Linked DNA regions of Tolumonas auensis DSM 9187. The protein of the gene in region 2 interacts with the protein of the main gene of each other region in a pairwise test. Links are inferred from orthologs where the notes say so. Each region holds a gene or a part of one and is shown on either strand. Other genes may lie near its edges.

Evidence for each region. The genes of interacting proteins can lie anywhere in the genome.
Region 1: the proteins of TOLA_RS08620 (region 2) and minC interact in binary tests that used the Escherichia coli proteins (3 or more experiments, as listed by UniProt). The link is inferred for Tolumonas auensis DSM 9187 from one-to-one orthologs.

The regions. Positions count from the first base shown.
Region 1 is NC_012691.1:1,722,163-1,727,832, reverse strand. What follows is about bases 41-2,864. They hold minC (septum site-determining protein MinC), read right to left. Parts: upstream 1,919-2,864; coding sequence 1,163-1,918; downstream 41-1,162. Other genes in these bases: cmk ((d)CMP kinase), read left to right, coding at 2,793-2,864; TOLA_RS07950 (YcgN family cysteine cluster protein), read left to right, coding at 2,298-2,750; TOLA_RS16495 (YcgL domain-containing protein), read left to right, coding at 2,018-2,305; minD (septum site-determining protein MinD), read right to left, coding at 329-1,141; minE (cell division topological specificity factor MinE), read right to left, coding at 41-322. Outside these bases: more of minE, read right to left, coding at 23-40; more of cmk, read left to right, coding at 2,865-3,485; rpsA (30S ribosomal protein S1), read left to right, coding at 3,590-5,260; TOLA_RS07935 (integration host factor subunit beta), read left to right, coding at 5,326-5,607; TOLA_RS07930 (LapA family protein), read left to right, coding at 5,630-5,670. UniProt on the Escherichia coli protein: Cell division inhibitor that blocks the formation of polar Z ring septums. Rapidly oscillates between the poles of the cell to destabilize FtsZ filaments that have formed before they mature into polar Z rings. Prevents FtsZ polymerization.
Region 2 is NC_012691.1:1,855,723-1,863,954, reverse strand. The notes cover bases 2,115-4,880. They hold TOLA_RS08620 (EutN/CcmL family microcompartment protein), read right to left. Parts: upstream 3,759-4,880; coding sequence 3,471-3,758; downstream 2,115-3,470. Other genes in these bases: TOLA_RS08610 (phosphate propanoyltransferase), read right to left, coding at 4,266-4,880; pduM (microcompartment protein PduM), read right to left, coding at 3,762-4,262; TOLA_RS08625 (cob(I)yrinic acid a,c-diamide adenosyltransferase), read right to left, coding at 2,417-3,460; TOLA_RS08630 (aldehyde dehydrogenase family protein), read right to left, coding at 2,115-2,420. Outside these bases: TOLA_RS08635 (1-propanol dehydrogenase PduQ), read right to left, coding at 1-995; more of TOLA_RS08630, read right to left, coding at 1,017-2,114; more of TOLA_RS08610, read right to left, coding at 4,881-4,898; TOLA_RS08605 (BMC domain-containing protein), read right to left, coding at 4,895-5,401; propanediol utilization microcompartment protein PduJ, read right to left, coding at 5,435-5,710; TOLA_RS08595 (glycerol dehydratase reactivase beta/small subunit family protein), read right to left, coding at 5,748-6,104; TOLA_RS08590 (diol dehydratase reactivase subunit alpha), read right to left, coding at 6,101-7,927; propanediol dehydratase small subunit PduE, read right to left, coding at 8,088-8,232. UniProt on the Escherichia coli protein: Probably forms vertices in the bacterial microcompartment (BMC) dedicated to ethanolamine degradation. It may be involved in transporting positively charged molecules into and out of the BMC.

The sequences.
Region 1 (5,670 bases), 130 kb from region 2 along the record:
GGCGCTTTCGCGCCCTTCTTGTTTAACTTTTTGTTTCTTCAGTATTATCGTCAGCATTTTGCGGCTTATCATCTGACAGCATAATATTGAGTTCAAGAACAGAAAGTTGCTCACCTTTTTTATCCAGCTGGACAGTTACCTGTTCAGGATCAATCTGAACATACTTCCTGATAACATCCAGTATATCCTGCTTTAATTGAGGCAGATAATCCGGACCGCTACGACTGGTTCTTTCATGAGCGACAATAATTTGCAGACGCTCTTTAGCCAGTTTCGCCGTGTTCTCTTTTCTGGATTTCAGAAAAAAATCAAGCAATGACATCAGGTGTTATCCTCCGAACAGGCGGTTAAAGAAGCCTTTTTTCTCTTCCTGCAAGAAACGGAAATCACGTTTCTCTCCCAGTAATCGGGCAACAGTATCAAGATAAGCTTGGCCAGCATCTGAGGTCTGATCGAATATTACTGGCTCACCAGAGTTTGATGCGCGCAGTACTGCCTGAGATTCAGGGATCACGCCCAATAAAGGAATGGCCAGAATTTCCTGCACATCCTCTACACTCAGCATATCACCTCTGTTAACACGGCCTGGAGCATAACGGGTTAGCAGTAAATGTTCTTTAACGGGTTCGAGACTTTGCTCTGCACGACGAGATTTAGAAGCAAGAATGCCGAGGATCCGGTCAGAGTCACGAACTGAAGAAACTTCAGGATTCGTGGTCACAATTGCTTCATCAGCAAAATACAACGCCATTAAAGCGCCGGTTTCAATACCAGCAGGAGAGTCACAGATAATGTAGTCAAAATCCATCTCCTGAAGTTTATTGATGATCTTTTCAACGCCTTCTTTAGTTAAGGCATCTTTATCGCGAGTCTGCGATGCAGGCAGAATAAACAGGTTTTCAACGCGTTTATCTTTGATTAATGCCTGATTTAATGTGGCCTCACCATTTATGACATTAACAAAGTCATAAACGACCCGGCGTTCGCAACCCATGATCAAATCCAGATTCCGCAAACCTATATCGAAGTCAATGACAACGGTTTTTTTACCTCGTTGTGCCAGACCGGTACTGATCGCAGCACTACTTGTGGTCTTACCAACACCACCCTTCCCGGATGTAACGACAATAATTCGAGCCATGAATATTACCCTTGTAAACCGTTAGCTGGTTAATTTGTCAAAAATAATTTTTTCATTTTCCAGGGATATCTGTACCTCTTGGCCGACATGCGGCTCGGGGAGGCTATCACTTAGCAGATAGTGTCCTGCAATTGAAATTAATTCGGCTTCAAGGTGCCCGCAAAAAATTCGGGCATCATGATTGCCCCGTGCACCGGCAAGCGCTCTGCCTCTTAAAGTACCATATACATGAATACTATCATTGGAAATAATTTCAGCGCCATTACTCACAGAACCCAATATAACTACAGGGCCGGGAGAATAAATTTGTTGCCCGGAACGCACGTTACCCTGCACAACTTTAGTTGGAACCAGATTGTCTGGATCAGCAGTAGTGCCTGGCGATGTTTGCTGTTCTTCTCTTAACTCTGAAGGTGTTTTATAAATGCTTTCTTTAGGTGTATGTAAAACAACAGCATCAGTGTTTGTTTCTTTTCCAGCTGTTAATATTGCCAGCCTGGCTTGCTTGGCTGCTTCGCGCATTTCATTGCTTTTTACTCCGGTTACACCAACGGGAATAAAGTTAGCGGTCAGAATAGCCGACATGATTTTAGAAAAATCGGGGATTTCAGTAAGCATTTCAACATTAATGACTAAGGGGGCAGAATCAAAAAACTTTGGAGCCTGACTTGCTTTCTGTTCCAGAAGTTGTTGGATTTGCTCAGGTATCGCATCCTCCAGATGTAATACAGTCATTGTAAAAACACTGCCTTTCAGCTCGTAACCGCGTTCGGACATCCGTCCACTCCATACAACAATACATGAGTATTAATGGCATCACATGTTATATTTCCGGACTATTCATAGCAACAAACCCTAGGGAAATTAATCAGAATCATGATCTGTGCTGTCTATCGGAGTAGTAAGCGACCTAATACTTATCTTTTCCTGACCAAAAAAGACGATTTTTCAGTCATTCCTGCCGAGCTCTTGCAAGTTTTTGGCAGACCGGAGTTAGTCATGTTACTGACGGAAGATAAATTAGAAAAAGTGCTCTCAGTTTCTAAAGAAAAACTTCTTCAGGAGTTAACCACTAACCGCTATTGGTTATGGATCAGACAAGAAGAAGAGAATCTGCTGACACAGCATCGTACCTATTTGTCCCGGGAGAATGATCATGAGTAAAGAAGCGCTGATCAAGAGTCGTTACTGGGAGCATAAACAGCTCGAAGAAATGACTGATGATGAATGGGAAATGCTTTGTGACGGATGTGGCCACTGCTGTCTTACCAAGTTAATTGATGAAGATACGGATGAGCTTGTTTATACCAACGTTGCATGCAATCTGCTCGATCTGGAAAGTTGCAGCTGTTCTGACTATCTGAACCGCCATAAATTCGAGCCAGACTGCATTAAACTGGATGTTCATCTGGCTAAAACGTTGCCTTGGTTACCATCTACCTGCGCATACCGGCGTATTGCGGAAAATAAACCGTTACCGTTCTGGCATCCGCTATTAAATGGTGATAAACGGAAAATGTACCGATATGGCAAATCGGTAAAAGGTAAAGTAGTTCATGAGCGTAATCGTGGCGACTGGGAAGAGCACATCGTTGTCTGGAAGCTCTGATTTGTATTTGCTCTTAATTCATTAAGATTCAGGATAATAACAATGACAGATAATTTTCATTTTCCTGTTGTAACTATTGATGGGCCAGGCGGGGCAGGGAAAGGCACACTTTGCATGTTGCTGGCCACACATCTTGGCTGGCATCTGCTTGATTCCGGAGCCATTTATCGCGTATTGGCTGTTGCAGCAATAAAGCACGGAACAGCATTAGATGATGTTGCTTCTCTTTCCGTGCTGGCCAGTAATCTGAATGTCAGCTTTCCAATTGAAAATGAACAGGTACTGATTGTTCTGGACGGTGTCAATGTAACTGATGAAATCAGAACAGAAGCGACAGGTAATCTGGCCAGCAAGGTTGCCGCCTACCCAGAGGTTAGAGCAGCGTTATTACTTCGGCAGCAGAGTTTTGCTCAGCATCCCGGTTTAATTGCCGATGGTCGGGATATGGGCACCGTAGTTTTTCCTGCTGCTCCACTGAAAATATTTCTTGATGCCAGCGCTGAAGAACGAGCAAGACGTAGACAATTGCAGTTGCAGCAAAAGGGAATAAATGTTAGTTTTGATAACCTTTTACAAGAAATTCAGGAACGCGATTTCCGTGATAGGAACCGTCCTGTTGCTCCGTTAAAGCCCGCCAATGATGCAATAATTATCGATTCAACAACAATGTCCGTTGATTCGGTGTTCAATCAGGTGTTGGAGCTTGTAAATCAGCGTTTTATCCGGGCTGAGTAGTCAGTCTGGATCGGTCAGACCAAGGAAGGGATGGCTAAATAACCACAACCCCATAGCGGCCGGATTGCCCTGTGGACGTTATTAACTTTTAAGTGTTTTTAAACATGATGGAATCTTTTGCTCAACTTTTTGAAGAGTCTCTGAAACAACTGGAAACCCGTCCTGGTGCCATCGTTAAAGGTACTGTTGTTGCTATCGAAAACGGCATCGTACTGGTTGACGCTGGTCTGAAATCAGAATCTGCAATCCCTGCTGAACAGTTCAAAAATGCACTGGGCGAGCTGGAAGTTGCACTGGGTGACGTAGTTGACGTAGCTCTGGACTCTGTGGAAGACGGTTTCGGTGAGACTCTGCTGTCTCGTGAAAAAGCTAAACGTCACGAAGCATGGTTGCAGCTGGAAAAAGCATACGAAGAACAGGCAACTGTTGTTGGTCTGATCAATGGCAAAGTGAAAGGCGGTTTCACCGTAGAACTGAACGGTATCCGTGCATTCCTGCCTGGTTCTCTGGTTGACGTGCGTCCAGTACGTGACACTGCTCACCTGGAAGGCAAAGAGCTTGAGTTCAAAGTAATCAAGCTGGATCAGAAACGTAACAACGTTGTTGTTTCTCGTCGTGCAGTTATTGAAACTGAAAACTCTTCTGAGCGTGACAGCCTGCTGTCTTCTCTGCAAGAAGGCCATGAAGTTAAGGGTATCGTTAAGAACCTGACTGACTACGGTGCATTCGTAGATCTGGGTGGTGTTGACGGTCTGCTGCACATCACTGACATGGCATGGAAACGTGTTAAACACCCATCTGAAATCGTGAACGTAGGTGATGAAATCACCGTTAAAGTTCTGAAATTCGACCGTGAGCGCACTCGTGTGTCTCTGGGCCTGAAACAGCTGGGCGAAGATCCATGGGTAGCTATCGCTAAACGTTACCCAGAAGGTGCACGTCTGACTGGCCGTGTAACCAACCTGACTGATTACGGTTGCTTCGTTGAAATCGAAGAAGGCGTTGAAGGTCTGGTTCACGTTTCAGAAATGGACTGGACTAACAAAAACATTCACCCATCTAAAGTTGTTAACGTGGGTGACACTGTTGAAGTTATGGTTCTGGACATCGACGAAGAACGTCGCCGTATCTCCCTGGGTCTGAAGCAGTGCAAAGCTAACCCATGGCAGCAGTTCGCAGAAACTCATGCGAAAGGCGATCGCGTAAGCGGTAAGATCAAATCTATCACTGATTTCGGTATCTTCATTGGTCTGGATGGTGGTATTGATGGTCTGGTTCACCTGTCAGACATCTCCTGGAATGCAACTGGCGAAGATGCTGTTCGCGAGTTCAAGAAAGGCGACGAAATCGAAGCAGTTGTTCTGCAGGTAGATCCAGAGCGTGAACGTATCTCTCTGGGTGTTAAACAGATCGAAGAAGATCCGTTCAACAAGTACCTGTCAGATAACAAAAAAGGTGCTATCGTTAAAGGTAAGGTAACTGCCGTTGACAGCAAAGGCGCTACCATCGAGCTGGAAGAAGGTGTTGAAGGCTACATCCGTTCTGCTGATGCATCACGTGATCGTGTAGAAGACGCATCTCTGGTTCTGTCTGTTGGTGATGAAGTTGAAGCCAAATTCATGGGCGTTGACCGTAAAAACCGTACAGTGAGCCTGTCAGTTCGTGCTAAAGACGAAGCTGAAGAAAAAACAGCAATGGATTCCCTGAATCAGCAAGAAGAAGCTGGTTTCGGTAATGCAATGGCTGAAGCTTTCAAAGCTGCTAAAGGCGAATAATCGCTCTTAAAAATGGAGCGGTGAAAGCCGCTCCATTTAATCTATTTACGCTGCGGAGAATATTTATGACGAAATCTGATCTTATTGAGCGTCTTTCTTCTAGTCAGCAACATCTTGCCGCTAAGGATGTTGAGGCTGCAGTCCGGGAAATTCTGGAGTGTATGGCTGCGACCCTTGAAAGCGGGAATCGTATTGAAATCCGTGGTTTTGGTAGTTTTTCCCTTCATTACAGAGCACCCAGAGTAGGTCGTAATCCTAAAACTGGGGAGAAGGTTGAACTTCTGGCCAAGAGTGTCCCTCATTTCAAACCCGGCAAAGAGTTAAGAGAACGCGTAAACTCTTTGTAATTCAACTTTGTTTGGTGTTGACATGAAATTTGTGAAATCCATATTGTATTTCATGGCTGTTTT
Region 2 (8,232 bases):
TTTTCGCTGATTTTCAGCGCATGTAACGAAGTGACGATACCGATCTGTTTCTGTAACTGACGGATATGATTGAGTAGCTGATTAAGTGCTGTTTTATCACTGGCATCCTGCGCACAGAACAGACAATGTTTGGCCATACTGGCGTAGCGTTTCAGGGCACGAACATCACTGGCAGCATTAAAGCTGATTACCTGCGTCAGTAATAACGAGTTAGCCAGACCATGCGCGATGTGAAACTGACCGCCAAACTGATGCGCAATCGCGTGATTCAGCCCCAATCCGGCCTGACTGAATGCCATACCTGCCATCGCAGAGGCATTGTGCATTTTGCTGCGGGTTTGCAGGCAATCACCTTTAACACAGGCAGTCGGCAGATAACGGAAGACGAGTTGCACGGCTTTTTCAGCCAGTGCATCGGTAAAATCGCTCGCGCCTTTTGATACATAGGCCTCCAGTGCATGGGTCAGTACATCCATCCCGGTATTGGCGGTGATCGCGGGTGGCACAGTCACGACCAGTGACGGATCAAGGATCGCGATATCCGGATAGATGCTGTCTTCAAAAATCGGATATTTAATGCCTTTTTCCGGATCACTGATCACCGTTGCACTGGTCACTTCTGAACCAGTACCACTGGTGGTCGGGATGGCAATACAGGTTTCGATATCCCGTCCTTGCTGACGCGCGAAATAAACAATGGCTTTGGCGGCATCAATAGCTGAACCACCGCCAAAACCGATGACGATGTCGGGTGTAACCGCGTTGAATTGGGTGATCCCGGCCACCACAATGGCAATGCTGGGATCAGGCGTGATATCGCTGAATAAATGAACCTCATTTTGCGGCGCTAACAGAGTTTCGAGCCGTGTATACGCCGGACTTTTGGCTAAAAAACTGTCACAGACGACCCAGATCTTTTTCCCGTTAAACCGCTTCAGTACATCCAGACTGTTAATACCACTGTAGATTTTCGTACTGACTAAAAACTTGTTCATTTATTCATGCCTCATCAGAACTTAGCGAATTGAAAAGCCATTGGTCAGTACACAGCGGCGTAAGCGACCGAACGTGCGGGCTGATGTGGTGCCTTCGCCGGTCGGGGTGGCAATGGTGAAGGTGGTGAATCCTTCTGCTCCCACACCAATTCCTGCGTAGGAAGGGCCGTTTTTCACGAAAATTGAAGTTTGCATCAGATGTGCAGCCTTGTTCAGGCGGGAAACATTCTGTGAATGCATCATGGCCGTATGGTGCAGGCCATCTTCCACTTTCAGTGCCAGCTGCAGGCCTTGTTCAAAGTTATCAACGCGAACAATCGGCAGCACCGGCATCAGTTGTTCGGTAACAACAAACGGGTCATTGGCCGGGACTTCCAGAATGATCAGTCGCGGTTCTTTGGCCGGGCAGGGAATACCTGCGGCTGCCAGAATCGTTGCCGGGCTTTTGCCGACCAGGCTCTTATTAGCCGCACCTTTCTGAATGCAGACTTCGCGTAACTGCGCGATTTGTTGAGGATCCGTGATCTGCATGGCGCCGAATTCGCGCATTTGCTGAATCAGTTGATCGGCGATGCAATCAACGGCAATCACGCTTTTTTCTGCGATGCAGGGCAGGTTGTAGTCAAAAGAGGCTCCCGCGACGATGTCTTGTGCGGCTTTGACGATCTCTGCGGTTTCATCCACCAGACAAGGCGGATTACCGGCGCCGGCACCAATCACTTTTTTCCCGCTTTTCAGCCCCATATTCACGATACCGGGGCCACCGGTGATGGCTAACAACGCGATTTTGTCATGTGCCATCATTTGCTGGGTGGCTTCAAAAGTCGGCTCTTTGACCGTCACGATCAGATTGTGGATACCGCAGACTTTGAAGGCGATCTCTTCCATTTTCTGGATTAACCACAAAGAGATATTTTTTGCACCGGGATGCGGGCTGAAATAGATCGCATTTCCGGCGGCCAGCATACTGATGCTGTTATTGATAATGGTTTCGGTCGGATTTGTGCTTGGCGCCACGGCACCAACTACCCCAAACGGAGAGTATTCAAACAACACCATACCTTCATCACCGGTCAGAGCAGTTGTTTTCAAATCTTCGATACCGGGAGTATTTTCCAGTGCCGCTTTGTTTTTCAGGATCTTGTCGGCGGTGTTGCCCATACCGGTTTCTGCGGCAGCACGTTCTGCCAGTTCAGACAGGCAGGGCGCAATCTCAGCACGAATGGCGGCAATAATGGCACTGCGGGTTTTTAACGGTGCTTCCTGATAACGCAGGAAGGCGGCATGCGCTGCACAGATGGCACTGTCCACATCATCAAACAGTGCAACAGACGAAGCGGTACATGCAGGCGTGTCCGTAGCGGAAGGCGTGAGCTGTTCAGTCAGAATAGTGCGGATTAAGCTTTCTAACTCAGTGTTATTCATTCTTCTTTCCCCAGATGTAATCCATGAAGTGCGGCTTGTGCAATACGCATATCTTGTTCAACGCTGCCACCGCTGATCCCTAAACCACCCACCAGGTGACCGTCGCGATAAAGCGGATAACCGCCGCCGAATGTCACCACTTTTCCACCACTGCTGGCTTCAAGCTGAAACAGGTCGGCACCGGGCTGGATCGCGGCGCTTAATTCGTGAGTTGCGGCTTTGAGGGCCACTGCGGTGTAAGCTTTTTTCGGTGCCAGTTCGAGACTTACCAATAACGCGTCAGGCATCCGGTAAGTCAGAATGGCATTGCCATGCCGGTCGGTGAGGGCTATCACCACCGGCACCTGCAATTCATTTGCTGCACAGATGGCTTGTTGCAGCAGACGATGTGCAAGCGAGAAGTCCAGCGCTAACTGCCCGCTGACAACCTGGGTAGCAGCTGTTGCCGCCGGGAGAGCATTCCGGCGTTCGGTGGTTGCGGACAGATAGCGCTGAATGACGGTTTTCACAATCTGCTCGGTATGAGCCTGCTGATCTTCAAAACGGGCAAGGGCATACAAACAATCAGAAAGGCGATTTAAATATTTCAGTAATTCCGGCCGGATAGTGGCCGTTTCAGACAGTTCCACCAACCGGCGCTCTGCCCGGCGCGCGATGGTTCGGGCGACATGTAACCGGCTGCCGGCTTCAGAGGTACCGGGCAGCACAAAACTGTGCACGGGTGGTAAGGCGGCCATGCAGCGATCAATCGCGTTCTCCATTGCCGTAATATCATCGGCTGTGACAACACGTTGATTGGCTTTGGTTGCGGCAGGATCAGCCGTCGCCAGTTCTGCTCCCAGATAAAACAGCTGATACTGAAGCGCTTCCAGCAGAGACTGGTTTGCTGCGTCTTTGACTTCCTTACTGGCCAGACTCAGCATGGCATTCAGTTCATCCACGGTGCCGTAAGTCTCGACGCGTAAATCGGTCTTCTTCACTCTTGCGCCACCCACTAACGCAGTTGTGCCTTTATCGCCGGTTTTGGTGTAGATGCTCATGAATCGCTCCTCATACCGATGGGGTTTGCGATAAGGAATCAACGATGCCGACAATTGCCAGATCGATTGCTTCGTTCGGTTCACTAAATACCCAGCGCGCAGAAGCTCCCCGTGCGATCAGCACGATTTCACCTTCACCGGCACCGACGGAATCAACCGCCACTTCTTCGCGTAAGCGTTCTTGTTCCGGGTGCGTGCCATCCGCATTGAGCAACTGGACTAACAGCAATTTCTTTCCGGTCAGGGAATGTGATTTTTGTGTCGAAACGACGGAACCGATGACTTTGGCTAATTGCATGATTTACTCCGGCCGGATCCATTGCATGTGGCGCTGAGTCAGCACATCTGACGCCAGCGGGGTTAATAACGAGCGCGGCGCAATCAAGAGCGTGCCGGGTCTCAGACTGATCACATCGCTGTAACCAATCACTGATTTTGGGCATAACCAGATCGCTTGCCCCTGATGATCACTGAGGGTGAGCGCCAGTTTGCTTAGCCCTGCGACAGGTAAGGCAGTCAATAACTGCTGATGCAGACTGATGTGCAGATGAATGCCATAAGACATCGCATCAAGCGCAGTGGCGACTGCCGGATGATTAGCATCGAGCGCAGCGAGTTGGCGCATAAAGCCAAGATCGGGCTGCTGAATGTGCAGATTGGCATGACGTACATAAACAGAAGGAGACAGTCCTTGCGCTAAATCTGACTGACGGGCAGCAAACACGGCACGTTCACGTTGCTGCAGCAGAGCAACGATCCGGCTGACGATCTGCTCAGTTTGATCCAGAGGAAGGGCGGCCATGATCTATTCCCTCACCAGCGTGGCGAAGGCCGCCGGATTATCGACATCGGCGGCATTGGCTTCGTCGGTATCAATGTGCATTTCCAGCGTCATCTCAGGAGAAACCCGGATCGCAACATCATCAAAAATGGTTTTGCGACTGCTGCCTTCAATGGCTACTTTGACGGAGTCACCGTGCTGCACGCCGTAAATCAGCGCATCCAGCGGGGACATGTGAATATGGCGCAGGGCAACAATCACGCCTTCATTCAGTGTGATTTCCCCGAACGGGCTGATCAGCTTGATGCCCGGCGTATTACTCAGTTTGCCGGATAAGCGTAGCGGGGCAGTGGCTCCCAGAGTCCGTGCATCGGTGCGTGAAATTTCAATCTGGCTCTGACTGCGTAACGGTCCGAGAATACGGACGTTTTTCAGATGACCTTTCGGGCCGGCAACGGTGACTGTCTGTTCGGCGGCAAATTGTCCTGGTTGTTTCAGGGCTTTTTTGACCGCTAACGGCTGATCAGGAAACAATTGCTGATAGTCAGTTTGTGATAAATGCACATGACGATTGGACACACCCAGCGGGATAGGGTGTTGACGCAGTTCATCCAACACATGGCAGACAGCGGTTCTGACGAGTTCTTTTTCCATCATGCGTGACCTCTGGCATGAATACATTTACTTCGTGGTTCACCTTTCTGGCGCGGGCAAAGTGGGTCCTGACAGAGGTTGCAGGTCACTTTGCCGTCAGGAAAATCCACGGTTGGTTCTCCTTCCTGATCGGGTGTCACTTCGTCGGTTGCTGTTTTGGAAACGGCTTCCTGAGCGATGGGTTGTGCTTCTGCTGGTTCAGGCGTTAGTGCTGGTTGTTCTACCTTGGTTTTTGATGGAACGACCTGTTGCATCAGCTGTGTATCAGGACGGGCTAATAATGATTTCGCGATCAAACCACCATGTTTCACTGCGAAAGCCGCGCCAGTGCTCAGTGCGGCATCGACCGCAGCCACATCACCCGTAATTTTGATGGTCATCCAACCACCACCTTTGCATGTATCAATACCAACCAGCTTGACCGAGGCCGATTTCGCCATGGCATCTGCTGTGTTGACGGCCAGCGCAAAGCCGCTGACTTCTAATAATCCGAGTGATAATTTCACGTTGCACACCTCTTACTGGCTGGCTTCCCTGAATTACAGTGATTTCGGTAAAATGTTTTCCACATCGCTGTGAGGGCGAGGGATCACATGACAGGACTGAACCTGACCGACGTTTTTCGCCGCTGCAGAGCCGGCTTCTACCGCCGCTTTCACTGCGCCTACATCACCCCGCACCATCACGGTGACGAGCCCGGAACCTATTTTTTCGTAGCCAACTAACTGCACATTGGCTGATTTCACCATCGCATCAGCCGCTTCAATGGCAGCGACTAATCCTTTGGTTTCGACAAGACCTAACGCATTGTTCATTTTTGCTCTCCTGTGTTTCGCTTGGTATGAACGCTTATTACAACGGCTTAAACGGTAAACCTTTCACGAGTCTGGCGGCGTTATTGCCGAGACTTCGCAATACATCCACTGGTTGTGTCAGTGGTTTACTTAACTGAAATAACGGGCTGGCAGGCATCAGGTTTTTGTAATGAATAACGAGTTGTTCCCGATTGCAGGCCATCCCTACTAAGAGCGGCGATTGCTGCGCAGCCAGATAAGCCGCATCCGTAACATCGCTGCCAGTTATTGGTTTTAGCTGAAACGGAATGCCTTCCTCTTCGATGCCATAAAACACCTGTTGCCATAACCCTTGCTCACAATCAGCGAGGGTATGCACGATGATGACGGGCTGTTCTTCATGCAGTGATTTCATGCCGGCAGCTCCCGCAGATAAGAGAGGATCAGACCGGTGGCCACAGCGTTACGCGGGCCTTCACAACCGCGGATATTGCCGCGGCCAGCGACCAGGTTGTAATGAGACAGGGCATCGGTCACCAGTTGCGGCACCTCAAAATCAAGGGATGAACCACCGACCAGCACCACAAACGGAATATCGCGGATATTGCCGGTCGGGCTGACAAACTGCAGGGCACGCAGCGAGTTGGCGACAAATACGCGCTCTTTGGCGGAACGGCGGATATTGCGTACTTTTTCCAGCGCAAACTCGCCGGGAAGCGGGATAAATTTGCCTTCTTTTACTACTACCACGCGCGCGAACACCGCGGCTGGCAGGGGGCTATCAAAAAACTGCACTGAGCCGTCTTCATGACGGATGTGGAACAGACTTTCTACTTTTGCCAGCGGATATTTCTTGATGTCTTCTGCCAGATAGCGATCTTCCAGACCCAGCTCCGAGGCGATGATCATCGTCACCATATCGCCGGCACCGGCGAGGTGGGTGGCAACGATTTCACCTTGCGGATTGATGATCGACGCATCAGTGGAGCCGGCACCCAGATCGAGAATCGCCATCGGTTTGGTGGTGCCGGGTGTGGTAAGTGCGCCTAAAATGGCGGCTTCGGCTTCCGCCCCACCGATTTGCACTCCGATATGCAGCGTGTTGTGAATTTCTTCGGCGATCCGCGCCATTTGCAGATGATCGGATTTCACCATTGAAGCGATGCCGACCGCTTGTTCCAGTGAGAATTCACCGGCCAAACCGCCTTGCACATTCACTGGCACGAAGGTATCGACAGCCAGCAGATCCTGAATAAAGATTTCGCCGGAAGGCTTGTTGGTCAGCTCTGCCATGGTCTGGCGCACGTTTTCCAGCATACCGCCGATATTGGAACCGGATTCGCCGGTCACGTTATCCAGCTGGCGACAGGCTTTGACGGCCTGCATGATTTTTTCACTGCCGGAGGCCACATCGACGGTTGTGGTGCGGCCATTGGCAAACAGCATCAGATGACCTGCCGGAATAGTTCTGGCTTTGACGTCCCCCTTCGGTGTTTTCACCACTACCGCAGAACGGGTACCGATCAGCGCACGGGCAACTGGCACAATATTGCGGGTTTCATCTGAAGAGAGATTAAATACGGTGGCGATACCATAGGGGTTGGACAAGGTGCTAATCACCTGTCCGGGCATGGCAACTTCAACTGCAGCCAGCATACCCATCGGAATTCTGTCGATATAACTGACTTCATCGACAATCGGAATTGGTTTTTCAAGACGGTTATTCACTAAAACACCGTCATCGCGTTGCAAAATTGCGGCTTCAATGCGGTATCCGGCTTTGACGGCGGCGTTGATCATCCCGGCAATATCGGCAAAGTCGAGCTGAGCAGGCGCGACAACAATATAAGATTCACTGTTGCTGCGGGAAAGCAGTTCATCGAAGGTAATGGTGATGCCCACACCCAGGCCGAGTCCGCCGGGGGTTTTCGGGTTATGACCAATCATAGTGGATTCGGTAATGATGGTTTCCGTGATGGTTTCCATCGCGACATCACCAATAACCGGTGTTGCTTCGTTAATGCGGATCAGACTCAGATCACTTAAAGCAATACCGGCTTTTTCCACCAGCAGGTTCAGTGCTTTGTAGATGCCAAACAAATTACGTTTGGTGCCTTTGATACCAGTAGTCTCGGTTAATGCACTGGCGATAAAACGGAAATCACCATTGGATCTCCGTAATCCCAGCGCCACTTCAGTTGAAGAGTTACCGATATCAACGCCTACAATGTATTCCATCACCTTACCTCGATTTGTCATACCCTTCCCACTTGAAGTTGCAGCGGCGTTGGCTGCGTTCTTTCGCCCCAATCACATAGTTGATCTATGCTCATGGGGTCTCATTCGCTTGCCGCCTACCTGCAATTTCAATTGGTTTGGGTATAAGCACGCTAAAGATTTAATCATCGCCTTTGAGTTTTTTACGCGACAAGTAGAGTTCAGCCGCTTCACGGACAAATCCGGCACAGATTTTTGCGTTGTACTTCTGTTCCAGTTCGTTCGCGATGGTGAGCAACTCGTCTTTTGACGAACGGTAAGGACGC